2 regions of the Dactylosporangium sp. NPDC000521 genome follow, and region 1 is predicted to be linked to the other one. Evidence: riboswitches for the same ligand, from Rfam matches in the RefSeq annotation. Region 1 holds a riboswitch; the other holds the start of a gene.

Region 1 (7,140 bases):
GGCTTCAAGCTCTCCGGCAACGACGCCAAGACCCCGATGGCCGCGACGATCGCCAAGCTGTTCGACGGCGCCCCGGCGGTCATGGCCGACCCGGCCCGCGCCGTCAACGCCACCCTCGGCACCGTCGCGGCGCTCGGCGCGTACACCCCGGCGGCGACCTACCCGTCGACCGCCCTCGGCAAGGCGCTGTGCGACGTCGCGCGCCTCGTGAAGGCGAACGTCGGCCTGATGGCGGCCACCGTCGACTTCGGTGACTGGGACATGCACGAGGGCCTCGGCGGCCCCGTGAAGGGCCAGCGGATGCACGAGCACCTGTCGGAGCTCGCCCTCGCCCTGGCGGCGTTCGCGACCGACCTCGGCGACGCCTTCAACCGCGTCACGCTGGTCACGCTCAGCGAGTTCGGCCGGCGCGTCGCGGAGAACGGCTCCCGCGGCGTCGACCACGGCAACGGCAACGCCATGCTCCTGCTCGGCGGCAACGTCCGTGGCGGCCGGGTCCACGGCATCTGGCCCGGCCTCGCCCCGGCCAAGCTCACCGCCGGCGACCTCGCCTCCACCACCGACTACCGGTCGGTGATCGGTGAGCTCCTCCAGCGCCGCTGCGGCGTCGGGTCGCTGACCGGCATCTTCCCGAACGTCACCCCGTCCTCGTACGAGCTGGCCACCGCCCGCCGCTGACCGAGATGCCTTCGAGCAGCAGGTCGAGGCCGCCGTGGAACTCCGCGTCGGCGTCGACCTGGCGGGCCGCCCCGCCGAGCTGCCGCATGTTCGGGAAAGCGGCGGGGTCGAGCGCGGCGATGGCGCCGGTGCCGGGGCCGGACAGCGGTCCGAGGTGCTCGAGCTGGATCGCGCCGATGAGGTACGACAGCAGCCCCCGCAGCGCGACGACCCTGCGCCCCGGGTCGGTGACGGTCTCGGCCAGGATGCCGACCACCGTCTCCGACCAGCGCAGGATGGCGGGCGACCGGTGCCGGTGCGTCATCGTCAGCGGGACGACGGCCGGGTGGGCGCCGACCGCGACGCGCACCCGCTCCACCATGACGGTGATCCGCTCCTGCCAGCCGCCACCCTCCGGCGGTGCGGGGTCCACGGCGCCGAGCACCAGCTCGACGACGAGGCCTTCGAGCTCGTCGCGGTCGTCGACGTACCGGTACAGGCTCATCGTGCCCATGCCCAGCTGCTGGGCGACGGCGCGCATGGTCAGCCCGGCCGGCCCGTCACGGTCGAGCACCGCGAGCGCCGCCGCGGCGATCTGGGCGGAGGTCAGTGATCGCGGTCGAGGCATGGCACTTGACAGCGTACGTCATACGCTTACGCTTGCCCGTAAGGGTACGTTGTACGCTTACGTTGGAAGGAGGGGTCATGCTCGTCGTCGATACCCGGCGCCTGCAGGTCGTCGTGGGGGAGCCGGTCGCCGTGCCGGACCCGACGCTGCTGGTGCACCTGCAGTTCCGCCGCTTCGCCGGCTGCCCGGTCTGCAACCTCCACCTGCGCTCGATCGTCCGCCGCCACGACGAGATCACCGCGTCCGGTGTCCGCGAGGTGGTCGTGTTCCACTCCAGCGCCGCCGAGCTGCGTCCCCATGTGGCCGGCCTGCCGTTCGCGGTCGTCCCCGACCCGCAGAAGCGGCTGTACCGCGAGTTCGGCGTCGAGTCATCCCGCCGCGCCCTGCTCAACCCGCGCGTCTGGCCGACGATCCTGCGCGCCGTGGCCCGCAGCACGTGGGCCCTGCTCCGCGGCCGCGAACGCCCGCCATCGCTCATCCCGACCGGCGGCCGCTTCGGCCTCCCGGCGGACTTCCTGATCGCCCCCGACGGCACGGTGCTCGCTTCGAAGTACGGCGACCACGCCTACGACCAGTGGTCCGTCGACGAGCTCCTGGCCCTCGCCGCCCGGGCCCGCTGACCGGAGGGGCGGGAACGCGGCAGGGCGGACACGGGGTGCGCGTACTGTGCGGGCGGGTCCGTGAGGATCGGGTGCCGACCGAGGAGGATCAGTGAAGCGCAGCGCCGCGCTGGCCGTTGTCGCTGTCATCGCCATGGGTGTGAGCGGGTGCGGCTCGTCAGGCAAGAAGGCCGCCCCGGCGGCCGGCCCGGCGAGCGCCGCGGCCCAGGGTGCCGGCGGGCTCGGCAGCGTGAGCCAGGCACCGTCGGCGCGGGTGTCCGCCCCACGGGCGTGCACGGTCTTCCCGGCGGACAACGTGTGGCACGCCGACGTGTCGAAGCTGCCGGTGCACCGGGACTCGGCGACGTGGGTCGGCAGCATCGGGGCGCAGGCGCACGCGCATCCCGACTTCGGCGCCGGGCTCATCGACGGCGCGCCGTTCGGGATCCCGGTCACGACCGTCGGGCAGGGGCAGGCCGGCGTGAAGGTCACCTTCGACTACGCGGACGAGAGCGACAAGGGCCCGTACCCGATCCCGCGCAACGCCAGGATCGAGGGCGGGCCGAACGCCGACGGGGACCGGCACGTCATCGTGCACGACACGGCGGCGTGCAAGGTGTACGAGCTGTACGCCGCGCACCCGAACGCGGACGGGTCGTGGAAGGCCGGGTCCGGGGCGGTGTTCGACCTGCGCCGCAACGACCTGCGCAAGGCCGGCTGGACGTCGGCGGACGCCGCGGGGCTGTCGATCCTCGCCGGGCTGCCGCGCGCCGAGGAGGTCGCCAAGGGCAGGATCGACCACGCGATCCGGTTCACCGCGCCGCGCACGCAGAAGGCGTACGTGTGGCCCGCGCGGCACGCGGCGTCCAGCAGCACCGACGCGAACCTGCCGCCGATGGGCGCCCGGTTCCGGCTGAAGGCGGGCGTCGACATCTCGAAGTTCCCGGCGCAGGCGCGGGTGGTGGCGCAGGCGCTCAAGCAGTACGGCGCCATCCTCGCCGACAACGGGTCACCGTGGTTCTTCTCCGGCACGCAGGACGACCGGTGGAGCAACGATCAGCTCAACGCGCTGAAGACGCTCAAGGGCAGCGACTTCGAGGCGGTCGACGGCAGTCTCCTGATGGTCGACGCGAATTCAGCCCGTTGTAAGCCGTAAACCTAGCGTCCTAGGAAGCGCTACGGGCTGTGGTGTGGGCCACGGCTGCGTGACCATGGTCAAAGAACCGGTAGATTAGGCATCGCCGGCAATACCCGCGCGGGAGAGATCGCCTGAGTTCAGGGCGACGCCGAAGGGGCAAATCCTCCCCGGAACCTCTCAGGCAGAAGGACCGCGACGGGTTGGCACCTCTGGAGGCCACACGACAGAGGGGGAGGGACGTTCGCAGCCCCGACCCCGGATCCGAAAGAGTGTGGCCAATGACCAGTTTCGCCAGCAGGCACATCGGACCGTCGCCGGACGAGCAGACGACGATGCTGAAGACCGTCGGGTATGACTCCGTCGAGGCGTTGATGACCGCGGCCATCCCCGGCTCGATCCGCTGGCACCAGCCGCTCCAGCTGCCCCTGGCCGCGTCGGAGGCGGAGGTGCTGGGGGAGTTGCGGGCGCTCGCGTCGGCGAACCGGACGCTCGTCAGCATGATCGGCCTCGGCTACTACGGCACGTACACGCCGCCGGTCATCCTGCGCAACGTCCTCGAGGACCCGTCGTGGTACACGGCGTACACGCCATACCAGCCGGAGATCAGCCAGGGCCGCCTCGAGGCGCTGCTCAACTTCCAGACGGTGATCACGGACCTGACCGGGCTGCCGGTCGCGGGCGCGTCGCTGCTCGACGAGGCGACCGCCGCCGCTGAGGCGATGACCCTGGCGCGGCGCTCGTCGAAGGTCAAGGCCGACGTGTACGTCGTGGACAGCGACGTCCTGCCGCAGACCCTCGCCGTCATCCGGACCAGGGCGGAGCCGCTCGGCATCGACGTGCGCACCATCGACCTGCGCACGGAGGAGCTGCCGGAGGAGTTCTTCGGCCTGCACCTGCAGTACCCCGGCGCGTCCGGCGCGGTCCGTGACCTCGCGGACATCACGAAGCGGGCGCACGACAAGGGCGCGATCGTCACGTTCGCCGCCGACCTCCTCGCGCTGTGCCTGCTGCGGGAGCCGGCCGCGTTCGGCGCGGACGTCGCGGTCGGCAGCGCGCAGCGGTTCGGCGTGCCGATGGGCTTCGGCGGGCCGCACGCCGGGTACATGTCGGTCCGCAAGGGCCTTGAGCGCACCCTGCCGGGCCGGCTCGTCGGCGTGTCGAAGGACGCGGACGGCGCCCCCGCCTACCGGCTCGCCCTGCAGACCCGTGAGCAGCACATCCGGCGGGAGAAGGCGACCAGCAACATCTGCACCGCGCAGGTGCTCCTCGCGGTCACGGCCAGCATGTACGCCGTCTACCACGGCCCGGACGGGCTGCGGGAGATCGCGTCCCGCACGCACGACATGGCGGTGCGGCTCGCGGCGGGGCTGCGGGCCGGCGGTGTCACCACCGAGCACGAGGCGTTCTTCGACACGGTGACGGCCGTGGTGCCGGGCAGGGCGAAGGACGTCGTCAGCGCCGCCGCTGACCGGGGGATCAACCTGCGGCACGTCGACGCCGACCGGGTCGGGATCGCGTGTGACGAGACGACGACGTTCGGGCACCTGCGGGACGTCCTGGCCGCGTTCGGTCTCGCGCACGTCGACGTGACCGCGCTGGACACGTCGGACGTGGTGCCGGCCGACCTGCGCCGCACCAGCGACTACCTGAGCCACCCGGTGTTCTCCACGCACCGGTCGGAGACCGCGATGCTGCGCTACCTGAAGCGGCTCTCCGACATGGACTACGCGCTCGACCGGGGGATGATCCCGCTCGGTTCGTGCACGATGAAGCTCAACGCGACCGTGGAGATGGAGCCGATCACCTGGCCCGAGTTCGCCAACGTGCACCCGTTCGCGCCGGCGGCGCAGACGCAGGGCTACCGGCGGCTGATCGGTGACCTGGAGCGGTGGCTGGCGGAGGTCACCGGCTACGACGCGGTGTCGCTGCAGCCGAACGCGGGGTCGCAGGGCGAGCTGGCGGGTCTGCTCGCCATCCGCGCCTATCACCACTCGCGGGGCGAGACGCAGCGGGACATGTGCCTGATCCCGTCGAGTGCCCACGGCACGAACGCCGCGAGCGCCGTCATGGCGGGCATGCGGGTCGCGGTGGTGGCGTGTGACGAGCTGGGCAACGTCGACCTCGGTGACCTCGAGGCGAAGATCGAGCTGCACCGGGACCGGCTCGCGGCGATCATGGTGACGTATCCGTCGACGCACGGGGTGTACGAGACGGGGATCTCCGACCTGTGCGCGAAGGTGCACGACGCGGGCGGGCAGGTGTACGTCGACGGCGCGAACCTCAACGCGCTGCTGGGCTACGCGAAGCCGGGGCAGTTCGGGGCGGACGTGTCGCACCTGAACCTGCACAAGACGTTCTGCATCCCGCACGGTGGTGGCGGTCCGGGTGTCGGCCCGGTCGCGGTCCGTGCCCACCTGGCGGAGTTCCTGCCGTCGCACCCGATCCTGGAGCAGGGCGGCGAGGCGGCCCCGGTCGGTCCGGTGTCGGCGGCGCCGTGGGGGTCCGCGGGGATCCTGCCGATCCCGTGGGCGTACCTGCGGCTGATGGGCCCCGACGGGCTGACGAAGGCGACGGCGACGGCGGTCCTCGCGGCGAACTACGTGGCGGCGCGGCTGCGGGAGCACTACCCGGTGCTGTACAGCGGCAGCGAGGGCCTGGTCGCGCACGAGTGCATCCTGGATCTGCGCACGATCACGAAGGCGACCGGGGTGAGCGTGGCGGACGTCGCGAAGCGGCTCATCGACTACGGGTTCCACGCGCCGACGATGTCGTTCCCGGTGTCCGGCACGCTGATGGTGGAGCCGACGGAGAGCGAGGACCTGGCGGAGCTGGACCGGTTCTGTGACGCGATGATCGCGATCCGTGAGGAGATCGACCGGGTGGCGTCGGGGGAGTGGCCGGCAGGGGACAACCCGCTGGCGGGTGCGCCGCACACGGCGGCGGTCGTCACCGCGGACGAGTGGTCGCACGCCTACCCGCGGTCGATCGCCGCGTACCCGGCGGGGGTGTCGGTGGCGAAGTACTGGCCGCCGGTGCGGCGGATCGACGACAGCTACGGCGACCGGAACCTGGTCTGCTCGTGCCCGCCGGCGTCAGCCTTTGAGGAGTGAACGATCACGGAGCGTGATCGCTCAGGCTGCTTTGACGAGGACGTGCATGGCCGGGCCGCGGTGCGGTTCGATCACGCTGCAGTCAGGTAGGAGCTCTCCGGTGTCCTCGAAGACGATCACTCCGTTGCACAGGAGGCTCCACCCCTGCTCGGGGTGTGAGGCCAGGATCCTGGCGGCTTCGTGGTCGGAGTCGTGGGCCGAGGGGCACGCTGGTTGGTGCTGGCAGAGCATCCGGGGTCTCCGTTTGAGAGGTTCTGGTGGGGCCTGTGGGGTGGTTCACATGACCAGTGATGCACGCTACTACGGCCAACGACACGATTCCGCACATGTGACGGCACAACTTGGGGATAATCCGCCATTCGTATGAGCCCATTAGGACCGGTCGTCGGGTATTGGCCCAGGACGGTGGATCTTCACCCTCCCGGGTCGGTCCCGGCGTGCCGGCCGCACGTCTGGGAGCGTTCCCGGCTGGAGTGGCATTCCCGCGACGGCGGTGACCCTCTGCAACTCTTGGAGGCGTTCCTGGTCGACGCCGGATTGCCCGTCTCCGACGTGTCGCGGTCACGGACGGTGACGGACGCGGTGTGCGGCGCGGCCGTGCTCCTCGCGCCGCCGTCGGCCGTGGCGTCCCCGGCGCCGGCCGTGCCGGACCTCGTCGCCGTCGTCTACGCCCACACCCCGCCGCTGTTCGCGGAGCCGGCCGTGTCCGACGAGCCCCGGGTGGGCCCGTGGACGCCGAGCTGGACCCCGCAGGAGCACGCCGCCGCGGTCGAGGCGGTCCGGGCGGCGATCGCCCGTGGCGACGTCTACCAGGCCAACGTCGTCGGCCATGCCAGGGCGCCGTTCGCCGGCGATCCCCGCGCGGCGCTCGCCAGGGTCGCGGCGCTGCCGGGCGCCAGGTACGGCGGGGTGCTGTCCGGCGCGGACGGCGACTGGTGGGTGGCGTGCGCGTCGCCGGAGACGCTCGTCGAGGTGGCCGGCGGCCGGGCCGTGACCCGCCCGATCAAG
Region 2 (7,140 bases), on a different contig from region 1:
GCCGGTGAAGATCACGTCGCTGCAGAAGTAGTACGACTGGTCCAGGTGGCTGGCCTGCCAGATCGTGTACATGACGTGCCGGCCGGTGCGGTTCCCGGCGTTGACCTGCGCCTGGTACTGCGGCGCCGGCGCGTACCGCCCGGTGCTGTTGACCAGCTCGAGGCTCGCCCACGTCAGCGGCTGCGTGGTCGGGTCGAACCCCTGCTTCGTGATGTAGATGCGCAGGTAGTCGGCGCCGTGCTGGGCGGCGTCGGTGAGGGTCAGCGTGAAGTTGTTCGGCTTCGTCGCGGCGACCCACGCGCCGACGGCGTCCATGGAGGCGTACCGCCCGTTCTGCGTACGGCCGCCGCTGCACAGCTGGCCGTCGGGGATGGCGGCCTGGTGGTTGCCGGCGACGCCCTCGCGGTAGAGGCCGTTCCAGTTCCACATCGTGTCCGGGTTGGCCTGCCAGGCCTGGGCGCACATCGGGTCGGTCTGGGACATGTTCGGGTTCTGGAAGTCGCTGCCCCACCTGGCCCAGCAGCCGTAGTTGCGCGACGGCGGGTCGGTGACCGAGCCGTGCGCGGCGGCGGGACTCTGTGCGACGACGACCGCGGCCACCGCGGCGGCCAGAGCGGTGACCGCGCCGATGGCGAACGGTCTCATACGGGCTGAAAGTTGCACGGGGAACTCCGTCACGTCGATGCGAACTGCATGCATGGCGACGCCTGCGGCGCAGCTCAGAGGCTGTCCGCGGCGCTGTGCGGCTCCCACCGACATGATACCCGCGCCATGGACAGCAATGAATGCGCACGTCCGGGTGACCCGGCTGGACGCGCGGCGGCTGGACGCGCGGCGAGGACCTCCACCGCGGCCCGGTCGCCGTCGCGGGCCACTGCCGTTCCCGCCTGTTCGCTCACCCTCCGGCAGACGCCCTCCGGTCTCGTGTCACAACACGTTTCCGGGCTTGACGGGGCGGTGCGGCGGGACTTACGGTCCTGACCACAACCACATATCGCGCTGCACGACCCGCGACGGGAGAGCCCTCGGTCAGTCCGAGGCGCCGAAGGAGCAACGTTCTCCCCAGAATCTCTCAGGCATCGGTACCGCCGCGGTCAGGCGACTCTGGAAAGTCAGGACGATCCGTGTCCTGCGCCCACGGTGCAAACCGCCCTCTTCGCGGGCGGTGAAGCTCTCAGGTTCCGATGACAGAGCGGGGAGGTCACCCAGCAGGGGTGCCGTCCGCGACGGCATCCGGACCCAGGGAGCCTCTCGTGACACCGCTCTTCGACGTGCACCGCGATCTGGGTGCCACCTTGACCGACTTCGCCGGCTGGCGCATGCCGCTGCGCTATCAGGGGGATCTCGCCGAGCACCATGCGGTGCGGCGCGCCGCGGGGCTGTTCGACCTGTCGCACATGGGCCAGCTCGAGGTCACCGGCGCCGAGGCGGACCGGTTCCTCGACTTCGCGCTCGTCGGCAGGCTGTCGGCGGCCGGGGTGGGGCGCGCCCGGTACACGATGCTGTGCCACGACACCGGCGGGGTCCTCGACGACCTCGTCGTGCACCGCCTCGCGGAGCGGCACTACCTGGTCGTCGCGAACGCCGCCAACACCGCCGTCGTCTTCGCGATGCTCCGCGAGCACGCCGACGGCTTCCACGTCACCGTCCGCGACACGTCGGCCGATTGGGCGATCATCGCCGTCCAGGGGCCCGCGGCGGCGGCGATGGTCGACCCGGGCCCGCTGCCGTACTACGCGATCCGCCCCTTCTCGCTCGCCGGGCGGGACGTGCTGCTGGCGCGGACCGGGTACACCGGCGAGGACGGCTTCGAGCTCTACTGCCGCCCCGATGACGCCGTCGCCGTGTGGCGGACGCTGCTCGGCCGCGGACCGGCACCGGCGGGGCTCGCCTGCCGCGACACGCTGCGCCTCGAGGCCGGGATGCTTCTGTACGGGCACGAACTGTCCGTCGGACGGACCCCGCTGCAGGCCGGCCTCTCCCGCCTCGTCGACTTCACCAAACGCGACTTCGTCGGCGCCGCCGCACTGCGCCGCCGGCGCGGCTCGGCGCCGGTCGACGTGCTGGCCGGGCTCGTCACCGGATCCCGGCGGGCGCCTCGGGCCGGCTACCCGGTGCTCGACCCGGCGACCGGCGCGGCGGCCGGCACCGTCACCAGCGGCGCGCTGTCGCCGACCCTCGGCCATCCCGTCGCGATGGCGTACGTGCCGCCGGCCCTCGCCGCGCCAGGGACCCGGCTCGCCGTCGACGTCCGCGGCACGCGCGTCGACGCCACCGTCGTCGAGCTGCCCTTCTACCGGTCTCGGCGGTGAGCGCCGTGCCGTCGACCCCGCCGCACCCCGCCATGCCCTTGACCCCGCCGCACTCCGCCAGGTCCTCCGTCCCGCCGCACTCCGTCAGGTCCTCCGTCCCGCCGCACCCCGTCAGGTCTTCGACCCCGCCGCACCCCGTCAGGTCTTCGACCCCGCCGCACCCCGTCAGGTCTTCGATCCCGCCGCACCCCGTCAGGTCCTCGTTTTCGCCGCACCCGTCTGAGGTGAGTGTCATGTCCGCGATCCCGCCGCACCTGTCCTACACGCGCGACCACGAGTGGTTCTCCGACGGTGTCGTCGGCATCACCGCGTTCGCCGCGTCCGCGCTCGGCGACGTCGTCCATGTGCAGCTGCCCGAGATCGGCACGCTGGTCACCGCCGGCCAGCCGTGCGGGGAGATCGAGTCGACGAAGTCCGTCAGCGACCTCCTCGCGCCCGCCGACGGCGTCGTCGTCTCGGTCAACCCGCTCATCGTCACCGAGCCGGGAGTGGTCAACGACGACCCGTACCGGCGCGGCTGGCTCTTCACGCTCCGCCTCACGGGCGCCGTCCCCGAGCTGCTCGACGCCGCCGCCTACGCCGCCCTGGTCGGGTGAGCCGGGTGGCGCTGAGCGCGTTCGACCTGTACTCCGTCGGCATCGGCCCGTCGTCGTCCCACACCGTCGGCCCGATGCGCGCCGCCCGCCGCTTCGCGTCGGCGCTGGACCCGCTGCCGGTCGCCCGGGTGCGGGCGGAGCTGTTCGGCTCGCTCGGCGCCACCGGCCACGGCCACGGCTCCGCGAAGGCCGTCGTCCTCGGCCTGCTCGGCGAGGACCCGGCGACCGTCGACACCGACACCGCCGACGAACGCGTCGACGACATCCGCCGCACCGGCCGGCTCACGCTCGCCGCCGGCCGCTCCGTCGCGTTCTCCGTCGACGACGACGTCGTCCTGCACCGGCGCAAGTCGCTGCCCGAACACCCGAACGGCATGCGGTTCTCCGCCTTCTCCGCCGACGGCGCGCTGCTGTCCGAGCGGACGTACTTCTCCGTCGGCGGCGGGTTCGTGGTCGGCGACACCGGGATCGTGCCCGACACCACGCGGCTGCCGCACCCGTTCGCGACCGGTGCCGAGCTGCTGGCCCTGTGCGCTTCGCTGGACCTGCCGGTGAGCTCCGTCATGTACGCCAACGAACGCGCCTGGCGCCCCGACACCGAGACCCGGGCCGGGCTGCTGCACCTGTGGTCCGTCATGCGGGCGTGCGTCGACCGGGGCTGCTCCCGCGACGGTGTCCTGCCGGGCGGGCTGCGCGTGCCGCGGCGGGCGCCGGCGCTGTACCGCGAACTGAAGGCCTCCGCCGGCGACGCCGACCCGCTGAAGGTCCTCGACTGGGTGAACCTCTACGCCCTCGCCGTCAACGAGGAGAACGCCTCCGGCGGCCGCGTCGTCACCGCCCCCACCAACGGCGCCGCCGGCATCATCCCCGCCGTCCTGCACTACTACACGCGGTTCGTCCCCGGCGCCACCGACGACGGCGTCGCCCGCTTCCTCCTCACCGCCGCCGCCATCGGCATCCTCATCAAGGGCAACGCCTCCATCTCCGGCGCGGAGGTGGGCTGCCAGGGCGAGGTGGGCTCGGCGTGCGCGATGGCCGCGGCCGGCCTGTGCGAGGTCCTCGGCGGCACCCCCGCCCAGGTCGAGAACGCGGCCGAGATCGGCCTGGAGCACAACCTGGGCCTCACCTGCGACCCGGTGGGCGGCCTCGTCCAGATCCCGTGCATCGAACGCAACGCCATCGCCAGCGTGAAGGCCATCAACGCCGCCCGCCTCGCCCTGAACGGCGACGGCAGCCACAAGGTCACCCTGGACAAGGCGATCCGCACCATGCGTGACACCGGCCGCGACATGTCCGTGAAGTACAAGGAGACCGCCCGCGGCGGCCTCGCCGTCACCGTCATCGAGTGCTGAACTGTGATTCCCTCACCGCTGCCGCGACGGCTTCCGGCGGCGATCCTCCCCCGCGCCGGCACTCCACCGGCTTCGGCCGGCGCCGGTGGAGTCCACGTCGAAGGCGAGGAACGGCACGAACCTCGCCCAGGCGCCGGACCACAGTTTCACGATCGCCGGGTACTTCCTGCCCCAGGTCTCGGCGAACTCCATGAACCGCTCGGTTCTGGAGCAGGGGGAGCGGTGGCGCGGGGTGGGAGACTGGGCGGGTGGAGCGGGTCGTTGCCGCGGGGGAGTTGCGGGCGGCGGTGGAGCGGTTGCGGCCGCGGGACACCGGCCACTGGGGCCTGGACGTCGACGGTGGCGCGGCTGAGGCCGGGGGCGCGTGGGCGGTGGTGCGGGAGCTGCCGCTCGAGCGGCTGACGCTGCTGGGGGTGGCGGCCGGGCCGGAGCTGGAGAAGCTCGTCCGGGCGGCGTACGGGTACGACCCCGGGGCTCAGGAGCTGCTGACCTACCTGCGGTCGGCGTTCCTTCCGGCCGGGGATGTGCCGCCGGTGCCGGAGCGGCTGCTGGGGGTCGTGAGGGGCCTGGCGCTCGGAGCGCCCGGGGAGGTCGTCGAGCACGGGATGTTTCCGGCCACCGTCACGAAACTTTCCCGGCTGGCGCTCGCGCGGCAGGGGGAGTACCCGGCCGAGGTGGTGGTGCGGGCGGCCGAGGGGGCGTTCGCCGGGGCGTACCACGCGCACGAGGCGCTTGCCTGTGCGCTCGTGCACCCGGGCGTGGACGCGGCGGCGGCCGCGGTACTCGTGTGGGCGAGCGAGCGGCAGCGGAGGGGGCACCGGTCGCGGCGGAAGACGGCGCGGGTGCTCGCCTGGGCGCGGCGGCACGGGTACCTTGCCGAGCCGCTCGTCTGCGGCTGCCGGCACGAGCGGCTCGCGGCGCCCGGCGCGATGTGGGAGGCGGTGCGGCTGGCCGGCAACTGGACGCGGATCCGGCCGCTGCTGGACCCCGTCGCCAGCGACCCGGGGCGGTGGCTGGCCGTGTTCCGGTGCTCGCGGTGCGAACGCCTGTGGGCCGAGGACACCGTGTCATCGGGGCACGCGGACCTCACGTACGGGTACCCGATCGCCACCACCAACCCGGCCGCCTGGCTCGCCGCCGCGCGGCCGCGCCGATTTCCGTGAGGGACGAAACTTTCAGGCGGGGCGGCGGGCGATCGCGATCACGGACTGGCCGAAGGGCGGGGTGACGAAGCGCTCGGCGAAGCGGGTCATCGGGGCGACCGTCGAGTCGTAGAACTTGACCATCATGCCGGGGCCGGGCTTCTGGCGCAGCAGACAGGTGGAGACGTAGTAGCCGATCAGGCCGAGCGAGTTGGCGTAGTGCAGCTTCTCGATCTCCAGGTCGGCGGCGAGCAGCACGTCACGCATGGTCTTCTTGGTGTACCGCCGGACGTGGCCGGTCGCGATGTCCGCGGGGCCCATCGCGAAGGGGAACGCCGGCACCACGATGATCACGTAGCCGCCGGGGCGGACCAGTGACCGCATGGTGCGCAGGGCGCCGAGGTGGTCCTCGATGTGCTCCAGGACGTTGTACGACACGGCGGCGCTGTGCTCGGCGGTGACGTCGCTGGGCAGCATGAGCTCGCGGATCGACACCTCGCGGTCGGCCGAGAAGCGCTCCTTGAGCGCGAGCAGCCGGTCCGGGTCGGCCTCCGTGACCGTCATGCGCGGGGCGTGCTCCAGCCACTCCGCCGCATAGTCGCCCAGACCGGCGCTGACCTCGATCGGGTCGTCGCCCAGGTACGGCGTCGCGAACGCGACAAACCACTTGCGGTGGTTCTTCGCCATCGCCAGACCCTCGAGGACCTCGGACTGGATGAGCTGGTCACCGAGGATCTCCGAACTGCGATCCCGATCGCCTCCAGGCGCCACGGCGTTCTCCTCGGTAGCTCGGCGATCCAACGGTCTGATCATGTTATCCGGAATTGGCGTAGTTTACCGACGTCGATGCCCGGAGGCCAGTGCGTGCGCCACGGGTCCCTGGACAGCTATGGTCTCACCCGTGAAAACCGGCGGAAAGAACGCGCTTGTCGTCGTGAGCTACGTGGTCTTCTCCGTCGTGCTCTTCCACCATCTGTGGGCGGCACCCCAGGCCCGGATGCTCGCCGACAACAACCAGGACCAGGTCTTCTTCGAGTGGGTGCTCACGCACGCCGCGCGGCTGTTCACCCATGGTGACACCCCGTTCTTCACCGACCAGCTCAACGCACCGCTGGGCGTGAACCTGATGGCCAACACGTCCATCCTCGGGCTCGCCCTGCCGCTCGCCCCGATCACGCTGCTGTTCGGCGCGCCAGTCACGTTCGCCGTCATCAGCACGATCGCGCCGGCCGGCACCGCCGTCGCCTGGTTCTTCATGCTGCTGCGCTGCAATGTGGTCCGCCACCGCGCGGCGGCCTACCTGGGAGCGCTCTTCTGCGGCTTCGGCCCCGCGATGATCTCGCAGACGACCGGCCACCCCAACATCGCCGGCCAGTTCATGATCCCCCTGATCCTGTGGGCCGTGTTCCGCATGCGCGAGCCCGGCAACACCGTCCGTAAGGGCCTCGTGCTCGCCGGGCTCGTCGTGTACCAGTGCTTCATCAACGAGGAGGTCCTGTTCCTCGCGGCCTTCGCGTTGCTGGTGTTCCTGCTGGTGTTCCTGCGGCCCAGCGAGATGCTTCCGGCCGCGAGGGCGGCCCTGCCGGCGCTCGGCGTCACCGCCCTCACCGCGGGGCTCGTCATGGCGTACCCGCTGTGGCACCAGTTCACCGGCCCGCAGGCCTACCACGGGCTGCCCGACTTCGTGCACGGCTTCAGCGCCGACCTCTACGGGTTCTCGAACTTCAGCCGCCGCTCC

The links. Region 1 has a riboswitch for glycine ahead of gcvP (aminomethyl-transferring glycine dehydrogenase). Riboswitches for the same ligand answer to the same signal wherever they lie in the genome.
Region 2: another riboswitch for glycine. It lies ahead of gcvT (glycine cleavage system aminomethyltransferase GcvT); the one in region 1 lies ahead of gcvP (aminomethyl-transferring glycine dehydrogenase).

The regions. Positions count from the first base shown of each region.
Region 1 is NZ_JBIAYW010000001.1:719,642-726,781, forward strand. Features, by position in the region: gene ACFY3L_RS03405 (DUF1501 domain-containing protein) at 1-678, shown strand, start outside; gene ACFY3L_RS03410 (TetR/AcrR family transcriptional regulator) at 638-1,285, opposite strand; gene ACFY3L_RS03415 (peroxiredoxin-like family protein) at 1,363-1,905, shown strand; gene ACFY3L_RS03420 (hypothetical protein) at 1,997-3,040, shown strand; glycine riboswitch at 3,131-3,225, shown strand; gene gcvP (aminomethyl-transferring glycine dehydrogenase) at 3,301-6,132, shown strand; gene ACFY3L_RS03430 (DUF5999 family protein) at 6,154-6,363, opposite strand; gene ACFY3L_RS03435 (chorismate-binding protein) at 6,496-7,140, shown strand, end outside.
Region 2 is NZ_JBIAYW010000006.1:176,335-183,474, reverse strand. Features, by position in the region: gene ACFY3L_RS21375 (lytic polysaccharide monooxygenase) at 1-645, opposite strand, end outside; glycine riboswitch at 1,005-1,098, shown strand; gene gcvT (glycine cleavage system aminomethyltransferase GcvT) at 1,254-2,312, shown strand; gene ACFY3L_RS21365 (glycine cleavage system protein H) at 2,546-2,908, shown strand; gene ACFY3L_RS21360 (L-serine ammonia-lyase) at 2,914-4,260, shown strand; gene ACFY3L_RS21355 (hypothetical protein) at 4,273-4,452, opposite strand; gene ACFY3L_RS21350 (hypothetical protein) at 4,509-5,423, shown strand; gene ACFY3L_RS21345 (methyltransferase domain-containing protein) at 5,436-6,089, opposite strand; gene ACFY3L_RS21340 (hypothetical protein) at 6,304-7,140, shown strand, end outside.